DNA from 4 places in the Bradyrhizobium sp. B039 genome. Region 1 is predicted to be linked to each of the others. Evidence: predicted binding sites of a transcription regulator. Region 1 holds the regulator's gene; each other region holds the start of a gene.
The links. Region 1 encodes LexA, which represses DNA repair genes until DNA is damaged. Its sites were predicted from a motif close to TGTTCNNNNTGTGTTCNG; they were not measured.
Positions count from the first base shown of each region.

Region 2: a site for LexA is predicted at 1,591-1,608, ahead of AAFG50_RS22330 (single-stranded DNA-binding protein). Genes of this name have one in related genera too.
Region 3: a site for LexA is predicted at 936-953, ahead of uvrA (excinuclease ABC subunit UvrA). Genes of this name have one in related genera too.
Region 4: a site for LexA is predicted at 811-828, ahead of AAFG50_RS42080 (YifB family Mg chelatase-like AAA ATPase). Genes of this name have one in related genera too.

Region 1 is NZ_CP152416.1:4,919,634-4,921,832, forward strand. Features, by position in the region: gene glp (gephyrin-like molybdotransferase Glp) at 1-693, shown strand, start outside; gene lexA (transcriptional repressor LexA) at 869-1,564, shown strand; gene AAFG50_RS23000 (hypothetical protein) at 1,852-2,043, shown strand.
Region 2 is NZ_CP152416.1:4,773,100-4,775,298, forward strand. Features, by position in the region: gene gyrA (DNA gyrase subunit A) at 1-176, opposite strand, end outside; gene AAFG50_RS22325 (DUF2306 domain-containing protein) at 344-742, opposite strand; gene AAFG50_RS22330 (single-stranded DNA-binding protein) at 943-1,437, opposite strand; gene AAFG50_RS22335 (outer membrane beta-barrel protein) at 1,886-2,199, shown strand, end outside.
Region 3 is NZ_CP152416.1:4,776,588-4,778,786, reverse strand. Features, by position in the region: gene uvrA (excinuclease ABC subunit UvrA) at 1-840, opposite strand, end outside; gene AAFG50_RS22345 (outer membrane beta-barrel protein) at 1,140-1,892, opposite strand; gene AAFG50_RS22340 (outer membrane protein) at 2,116-2,199, opposite strand, start outside.
Region 4 is NZ_CP152416.1:8,932,615-8,934,813, reverse strand. Features, by position in the region: gene AAFG50_RS42080 (YifB family Mg chelatase-like AAA ATPase) at 1-753, opposite strand, end outside; gene AAFG50_RS42075 (PilZ domain-containing protein) at 979-1,224, shown strand; gene AAFG50_RS42070 (tetratricopeptide repeat protein) at 1,303-2,079, shown strand; gene AAFG50_RS42065 (AAA family ATPase) at 2,129-2,199, opposite strand, start outside.

The DNA of each region.
Region 1 (2,199 bases):
CCGAAGGTCGCGATCCTCGCCACCGGCGACGAGCTGGTGATGCCGGGCACCACGCCGGGCCCCGGCCAGATCGTCTATTCCAACGGCTATGCCCTGCACGCCCTCGCCCGCCAGGAGGGCGCAGATACCATCGACCTCGGCGTTGCCGCCGATACGCTGGAGGCCACCACAGCCGGCATCCGCCGTGCCCGAGAGAGCGGCGCCGACATCCTGATCACGATCGGCGGCGCCTCGGTCGGCGACCACGATCTGGTCCAGCAGGCGCTGAAGGCCGAAGGCATTGCGATGGCGTTCTGGAAGATCGCGATGCGGCCGGGCAAGCCGATGATGCACGGCCGGCTAGGGGCGATGGGTGTGATCGGCCTGCCCGGCAATCCCGTGTCGTCCTATGTGTGTGGCTTCCTGTTCATGGTTCCGTTGATTCGCGCCCTGTCGGGCCGCGCCGTGATTCACCATCGTCGCGAGCGCGCCGTGCTCGGCCGCGATGTCGGTGCCAATGACCAGCGCGAGGACTATCTTCGTGCGCGCCTGGAGCGGCGCGACGACGGCATGCTTGTCGCCCTTCCCGTCAATCATCAGGATTCCTCGCTGCTTGCGAATCTCGCTGCGGCGCAGGCACTTCTCGTGCGCGCGCCGTTCGCGCCGAAGGTCGAGGCAGGCGCGCCTTGCGAGGTGCTGCGACTGCCCGCCTGAACGCACTGGTCCTGCGCGTTCCGCGAACTTTGTCGCGTTCACGGTAAATTAAGCAGTTGCGGAACACATATCGAACATATAGTGTCCGTTCATGATTTGTTTCGAGCATCTGGCGGCTCGCCGCTGAATTCACCGTCTCGGAATCGAACGACATCAACCGGGGGATTTGGTCGAGATGTTAACGCGCAAACAATACGAGCTTCTGCGATTCATCAGCGAGCGTTTGAAGGAAAGCGGTGTGCCGCCCTCCTTCGACGAGATGAAGGACGCGCTCGACCTGCGCTCGAAGTCAGGCATCCATCGCCTGATCACCGCACTGGAGGAGCGCGGCTTCATCCGGCGCCTGCCCAACCGGGCCCGCGCGATCGAGGTGATCAAGTTGCCCGAGCTGCAGGCCGCCGCTGGCAACCGCCGTGGCTTCACGCCGAGCGTCATCGAGGGCAATCTCGGCAAGGTGCGAGCGAGCTCCAGCGCGGACGAGGGCGAACGCCCCGTTGCGGTGCCGGTGATGGGCCGTATCGCGGCCGGCACGCCGATCGAAGCGTTGCAGACCCGCAGCCACACCATCAGCGTACCGCCCGACATGCTCGGCTCGGGCGAGCACTACGCGCTCGAAGTGCGCGGCGACTCGATGGTCGAAGCCGGCATCCTCGACGGCGACATGGCGCTGATCCAGCGCAATGAGAGCGCCGACACCGGCGACATCGTGGTGGCGCTGATCGACGACGAGGAAGCGACGCTGAAGCGCTTCCGCCGCCGCGGCGCTTCGATCGCGCTCGAGCCCGCCAATGCGGCCTATGAGGTCCGCATCCTGCCGCCCAACCGGGTGAAGATTCAGGGCAAGCTGATCGGCCTGTACCGGAAGTACTGAGTGTGATCCGGACTGGAGGGCCGCGTTAGCGCAAAGTGCGCAGCGGTTTTCCCTCGCGACAAGCGCAGGACGCGCTTGCGCGGAGATCATGCTCAAGCAATCACCTAAAGCGCGCCCCGCCGGTTGGCGACCCGCGCGTTGACGATTGGAGCGGACGATTGTCCGCTCCGGCTGGATAGTCTTTCTGGTTTTGCTCAGATTATCCGGCCCTCCGCTAGCGCTACATCCTCGCCACGCCGCACGAAGCCCTCATCGCTTCGTGGCCCTGGAGATCGAGGAGACAATCAATGCGCAAGATCGTTTTGACGGTGGCGCTGATCGCAGCATCCGCGTCGCAAGCCTTCGCCGCACAGTCGCACCATGCCCGCAGGGCAACGCAGACGACGAGCGAGCAATTGCGCAATGCCCGCAACGCCGTCGCGCAGCCGTCGCAACCCGCCTGGCAATATTCGGGCTGGTCGGCACCTGCTGGTCGCTGACGAAGATGCACGCCAAATGCACGGAAGCGGTTTTTGTTCCTGACGCATTTGAAAAAGATATTGTGATGGCAGCCTGCGGAGCCAAGCCGCAGATTTGCCTACAACCAAGAAGACGCTAACATGCTTCCACTCTGATAGAGGCCAGTGCCTCCGAAG
Region 2 (2,199 bases), 150 kb from region 1:
AGGATGCGGCGATGCACCGGCTTCAGACCGTCGCGCGCATCGGGCAACGCACGCGCCACGATCACGCTCATGGCGTAGTCGAGATAGGACTTCTTCATCTCCTCGAAGATGGAGACGGGGCGAATATCCGAGGGTTGCGCCGGCTGGTCGCCGGGCTTGTCGTCGTCGTCAGCCAAGGGGAAATCCGGTGAGGTTTATCTGGGAATCATATAGCGCATCGAGCCCCTGATAACCACCCTTGCCGGGGTAAAGGAAGCGCTTTTTCCGACTGTTTTTCCAGAGACTTACGCCCTCCCCGGCACCGCCCTGGGCGGGGCCCGGACGAGCCGCCCGAAACCGCCCCTTAGGCCCCGAAAACCACGCGGTGCATGATGCGCCCGGGCAGCAGCGTGAACAGGCCCGCCACCACCAGCGCGCCGGCGAAGATGAAGATCATCATCAGCCGGTGATCGGCGACGCGATGGGCGTGCGCCCGCCATACCGCGAGCGGCAGCACCACCAGCGTGAAGATCGACAGGACATGGATCGGGCTGAACGGCCCGATCAGGCGGCTCTGGTGGATCCAGAACGAGGAGGCGGCCACGACCGCCATCAGCGCCACCCAGATCCAGCCGATCGTCCGGTGTGGCAGCGTGCCTTTGGGAGCGGCAAACTGGACGAGCCCGAGCACGAAGGCGGCCATGGCGGCAAAGGCATGCAGCGGGATCGCCGGAGCAGCCGTAAGCAGCGGCGCGAGGCTCATGCGGGGCTTCCTCCGATCGGCGGGTGATCCATGTGAATAGGATTAACATCAAGTTAATACCATTCACATGATGCCCCGTCAAAGGCTTGAAGCAGCACATGAGGCAAGCTCGGAAAAACCGAGCCCTGCCCGCCAATTGGTAAGAATTCCTGCGGCTCTACGCGAGCACGACAACATTCGGGGCGAAGCGCCCGCCCGCCTCAGAACGGGATGTCGTCATCCATGTCGCTGTTGCGGCCACCGCCACCGGCGGCGACGGCGCGGCGCGGCGCGCTGCTGACGGGACCGGAGGAGCCGAAATCGCCGCCCGGCTCCTCGCCGAAGCTGCCGCCTCCCCCGCCGCCACGGCCGTCGAGCATCGTGAGCGTCGAGTTGAAGCCCTGGAGCACGACTTCGGTGGAGTACTTCTCAACGCCGCTCTGGTCGGTCCATTTGCGGGTCTGGAGCGCGCCCTCGATATAAACCTTGGCACCCTTCTTCAGGTACTGCTCGGCGACCTTGCAGAGGCCTTCATTGAAGATCACGACGCGATGCCACTCGGTCTTTTCCTTGCGCTCGCCGCTGTTCTTGTCGCGCCAGGTCTCCGAGGTCGCGATGCTCAAATTCGCGATCGGCCGCCCGTCCTGGGTACGGCGGATTTCAGGATCCTTGCCGAGATTTCCAACCAGAATGACCTTGTTGACGCTTCCCGCCATCGCCGCTCTCCACTCCGAATGCCACTGAATTGATAAGGCCCGACCGCGCCCCGCGGTCCTCTGCAACCTATTGAGGCGACCCTATACGCTTGCGCGGACCGATCAGCCCACCAGCCCTCAGGTTATCCCCACATATAGCATCGGCCGTCGGCTCGTTCCAGATTTGTTCCTGTTCGAGCAAGCGCGAAATGTATGGCCCGGGCGGTGCCCGCGTACTGCTCAAATGGCTGGCGCCAGATGGAACCTTTTCAGGTTCCCGTGAACGACAAAAAGCACTTAACATTCATTAAGTTACATACGCCGCACTTATCGCGCGACTGTTGTATTTCGGCGACGGACTCTGCTCACCCGTTAGGCTACGTTTGCCTCGGAATTGATTTCATATGGGCGTCGCGCCTGCTTGGCCGCTTCTGGGATTTCAAGAAGCGGCGGAATTGGGGAGACTGCAATGAATAAGATTTTGATTGGTGCAATCGGTGCAGTGGCGTTGAGCCTGTCGGCTCCTGCAAGCGCGGCGGATCTGGCGGCGCGTCCCTACACGAAGGCTCCGCCGCCAATGGTCGCGGCCATCTACGACTGGAGCGGCTTCTACATCGGCATCAACGGCGGCGGCGGCTCGGCCCACAAATGCTGGGATTTTGTAACTCCCGTCACCGGCGTTCTGATTGGCGAAGGTTGTCACAACGCGACCGGCGGCACGGTCGGCGGCCAGGTCGGCTATCGCTGGCAGTCGGCCAATTGGGTGTTCGGGCTCGAAGGCCA
Region 3 (2,199 bases), 140 kb from region 1:
GATGCGCTCGGGTCCGCTCTTGTCGTGGATCTTCGCGGTCTTCTTCTTTTCCTCGGCCGGCGCGGCTGCGGGCGCATCGGCGAATTCGACAACGGCAAGGCCCTCGGCGAGCTTCAGCGCGGTCTCGAAGCTTTCGGCGAGACGCTGGCCGATATCGGCGCGCACCACGATGCGGTCGACGACGACGTCGATGTCGTGCGGAAACTTCTTGTCCAGCGTCGGCGCTTCCGCGAGCTCATGGAAGGTGCCGTCGATCTTGATGCGCTGAAAGCCCTTCTTGAGCCATTCGGCGAGCTCCTTGCGGTACTCGCCCTTGCGGCCGCGCACGACCGGCGCGAGCAGATAGAGGCGGGTGCCCTCGGGCAGCGCCAGCACGCGGTCCACCATCTGCGAGACGGTCTGGCTCTCGATCGGCAGGCCGGTGGCGGGCGAATAGGGCACGCCAACGCGCGCCCAGAGCAGGCGCATGTAGTCGTAGATCTCGGTGACGGTGCCGACGGTGGAGCGAGGGTTCTTCGAGGTCGTCTTCTGCTCGATCGAGATCGCCGGCGACAGGCCGTCGATCTGGTCCACGTCAGGCTTCTGCATCATCTCCAGGAACTGGCGCGCATAGGCCGACAGCGATTCGACGTAGCGGCGCTGGCCCTCGGCATAGATGGTGTCGAAGGCGAGCGAGGATTTGCCGGAGCCGGAGAGGCCGGTGAACACCACGAGCTTGTCGCGGGGAATCTCGACGTCGATGTTCTTGAGGTTATGCTCGCGCGCGCCACGGATCGTAATTGCGCGCAGGCTCGAGCCCGCGTTCTGTTGTTGGCGCTTCGCCTTGATCACTTCATCCATCCCGGTGTCCTCAGGGAATCCCAAAGACGCGCGGCCGCGCCAATGGTGAAGGCGCGCTTTGCCCGGAACCGGGATCGGCGCCGATGGGGTTGTCAGCGAACGTAGGAAGAACAGCGGCGGATTTCCAGTGGGACTTGCGAATCGTCAACGGATTGTTGGCGTGCTGGCGGCATCTGGCAGCAGCGGAGCACCGGAACGGCCTCTCGCCCCACGATTCCCTGACGGCTCGGCTGTCCGCGAAAACAAAAAGGCCGGCACAAGGCCGGCCTTTCGTAACGCGATCCCGTTGGAGGCGAAGCTCAGTACTTCGCGACGACGGGGCCGCCGAAGGTGTAGTTGAGGCGGACGGTGCCCATGTCGACGTCCTGCTTGATGCTGTCGCTGCGGGTGGCCACGCCGAGGAAGGTGAAAGTGTCGGTGTGCTTGCCCATGAACAAGTGGTTGTATTCGACCGCGACCGACCAGTTCGGAGCGAAGCCGAATTCGATGCCGGTGCCGACGGTCCCGCCCCAGCGCGTTTCGTTCGCGGTGTCGAGCGTAATGCCAGCCAGAGTGCCGCTGAACTTGTTGTGGGTGACGGCCGCGCCGCCCTTCACGTACCAGAGCACGTTGTTCCAGGCATAGCCGACTTGGCCGGTGAAGAGGCCGATGGCGTCGATCTTGGTATTGTTCACCAGCGGGAAGAGAGCGGCGGGAGCGCTGACGTTCGAGCCCTTCAGGTCAGCCCAATCGCCCTGGGCTTCAAGGCCGAACACCCAGCTGCTGGACTGCCAGCGATAGCCGATTTGGCCGCCGACGAGAGCGCCGGTCGCATTGTGACAGCCTTCAGCCGTGACCGGAATTGCGGCGACTCCGACGGCGGTGAGATCCCAGCAATTATGGCTCGAGCCGCCACCGGCGTTGCCGCCGATGTAGAACCCGCTCCAGTTGTAGATCGAGGCCACGGCCACGGGCGCCTTGGTGTAAGGGCGGGCCGCCAGGTCAGCCGCCGAGGCAGGAGCCAACGCGCTGAGCACGAGCAGACTGGCCGAAGCCAGCACAGTTCTCTTCATTTCAAATTCCCCAGTTTCGTTTCTCTTCGTCGGCGAAAAGCAGCGGACCCAACGACCCGACTGATGTCATTGCTATACATTATTAAAGCCAAAGGTTGTGTCACCGAGGTGCCACACCTCTCCGAAAACGCTAGCGAGCGGCTGGATTGGATACTTGGGCGCGAACAACAAAAAGGCCGGCGCGAGGCCGGCCTTTCGTGACGATGTGCGTCGGTGGCGAAGATCAGTACTTCGCGACGATCGGGCCGCCAAAGTGATAGTTCACGCCGACCTGCACGGTGTGGAAGTTGAGCGTGCCGGACGCCTG
Region 4 (2,199 bases), 4.0 Mb from region 1:
AACGGAGGCGATCATCGAGACCTCGAGCAGCTCGCCCGGCGACAGCGGCGGCAGGATCGAGGGCAGGCGCGCCGCCAGCATCGACTTGCCGGCGCCGGGTGCGCCGATCATCAGCAGGTGATGTCCGCCGGCGGCCGCGATCTCCAGCGCCCGCTTGGCGCTTTCCTGGCCCTTGATGTCGCGCAGGTCGAGCTTTGAGGCGGCGGCCTCGTGCACTTTCGGCGAGGGCCGCGACAGCACCTGCGTGCCCTTGAAGTGGTTGGCGATCTGGATCAGCGATTGTGCGGCGATGATCTGGATGTCCGGGCTCGCCCAGGCCGCTTCCGAGCCGCAGGCGGCCGGACAGATCAAGCCTTCCTCGCGCACATTGGCGCCGATCGCGGCGGGAAGAACGCCGGCCACAGGCGCGATCGAGCCGTCGAGGCCGAGCTCGCCGAGCACGGTGAAGCCGGTCAGCGCATCCGGCGGAATCGCGCCGATTGCCGCCATCAGCCCGAGTGCGATCGGCAGGTCGTAATGGCTGCCTTCCTTGGGCAGATCGGCGGGGGCCAGATTGACGATGATCCGCCGCGCCGGCAGCGCCAGGCCCGAGGCGATCAGCGCCGAGCGGACCCGCTCGCGCGCCTCGGACACCGCCTTGTCCGGCAGGCCGACGATGGCAAAGGCCGGCAGGCCCGGCGCGACCTGCACCTGCACGTCGACCGCGCGGGCCTCGATCCCTTCAAAGGCGACGGTAGAAACCCGTTGAACCATGCCGAACCAGCCTGCCCTCTCGCACAATCGAGGGTAGCAGAGCCGGCCACCCTCCGCAAGAACAATACGGGAACATATCCGGCGCCGCGCAAGCCCTAACCAATCGTAAACAGGACGCGGACACTACGCGTCGAATGCAAGCTTCTGTCCTCAGCACATCCCAACGAATGTCCGCTACTCCTAGGGCTGCGGGATGGGCCGTGATCTAACAAGTGAACAATCAAAATGCTTGCAAATCGCCGGAGAAGCGAACGTCGGGTGTGCAGCCGGCTCGCCAAGATTCACTTTGGCGCGGGCTCGCTGCCGCGAGATTGCACGATCACCGATATCTCGGACGGGGGCGTGAAAGTCGTGGCGGAATTCCTGGAAGTGCCGCCGCAATTCACCATCATCTTCGCGCCGGACTATTCCCGCCAGTGCCGCCTGCGCTGGCGCATCGGGTGCGAGTTCGGCGCCGAGTTCACCGATTAGACTGCGGGGCTTAGGTCCTTAACGGGAATTTAGCGTTAATCGGTAAGCATCCCTGATCAGTCGCCGAGTGATCAGAGTATGTCCAAGCGTTTGTCCCTTGCCTCTCGCCCGGCGAGATATCTGCTGTCCGCGCTTGTGATCCTTGCCCTCGGCGGCTGTCAGACCACTGGCATCGAGGACATCACCGGCGCGCTCGGCGGCAAGTCGGAAGCCGCGAGCAAGGCAGACGGCAAGCCGGACATGGACGCATTGCGCGAGCGTTATCGCGCCAAGCCCAGCGATCCCAACGTCGCGCTCGACTACGGCAAGGCGCTGCGCGAGAGCGGGCAGAGCGCCCAGGCGGTCGCGGTGCTCGAGCAGGCCGTGCTCGGCCATCCCCGCAACAAGGCGCTGCTCGCCGGCTACGGCCGCGCGCTCGCCGACAACGGCAATTTCCAGCAGGCTTTCGACGTTCTGAGCCGCGCGCATACGCCGGAGGATCCGGACTGGCGCATCCTGTCGGCACAGGGCGCGGCGCTCGACCAGCTCGGCCGCAACGAAGAGGCGCAGCAATATTACGCGACCGCGCTGAAGATCGTGCCGGACGAGCCGCAGGTTCTGTCCAATCTCGGCCTGTCCTATGTGCTGCAAAACAATCTGGCGAAGGCCGAACAGGTGCTCGGCCGCGCCCATCAGCGCAATCAGAACGATGCGCGGATCCGCGCCAATCTCGCGCTCGTGCTGGGATTGCAGGGCCGCGAGGCCGAGGCAGAAATCCTCGTGAAGGCAGATCTGCCGCCGGACCAGGCCGCGGCGAAGATCACGGCGCTGCGGCAGCTGCTGGCGAAGAAGCAACAGCAGCGGGCCGAGAAGTAGTCCGCCAACTCGTTGGTTTCTGTTTGACGTGTTTTCTCGACGCGGGCGCCTACGACGCCTTGCGATGCGGCGCGGATGCGCGGCCCGAGCGGCCCTTCAGCTTCTTCAACAGCGGTCCGA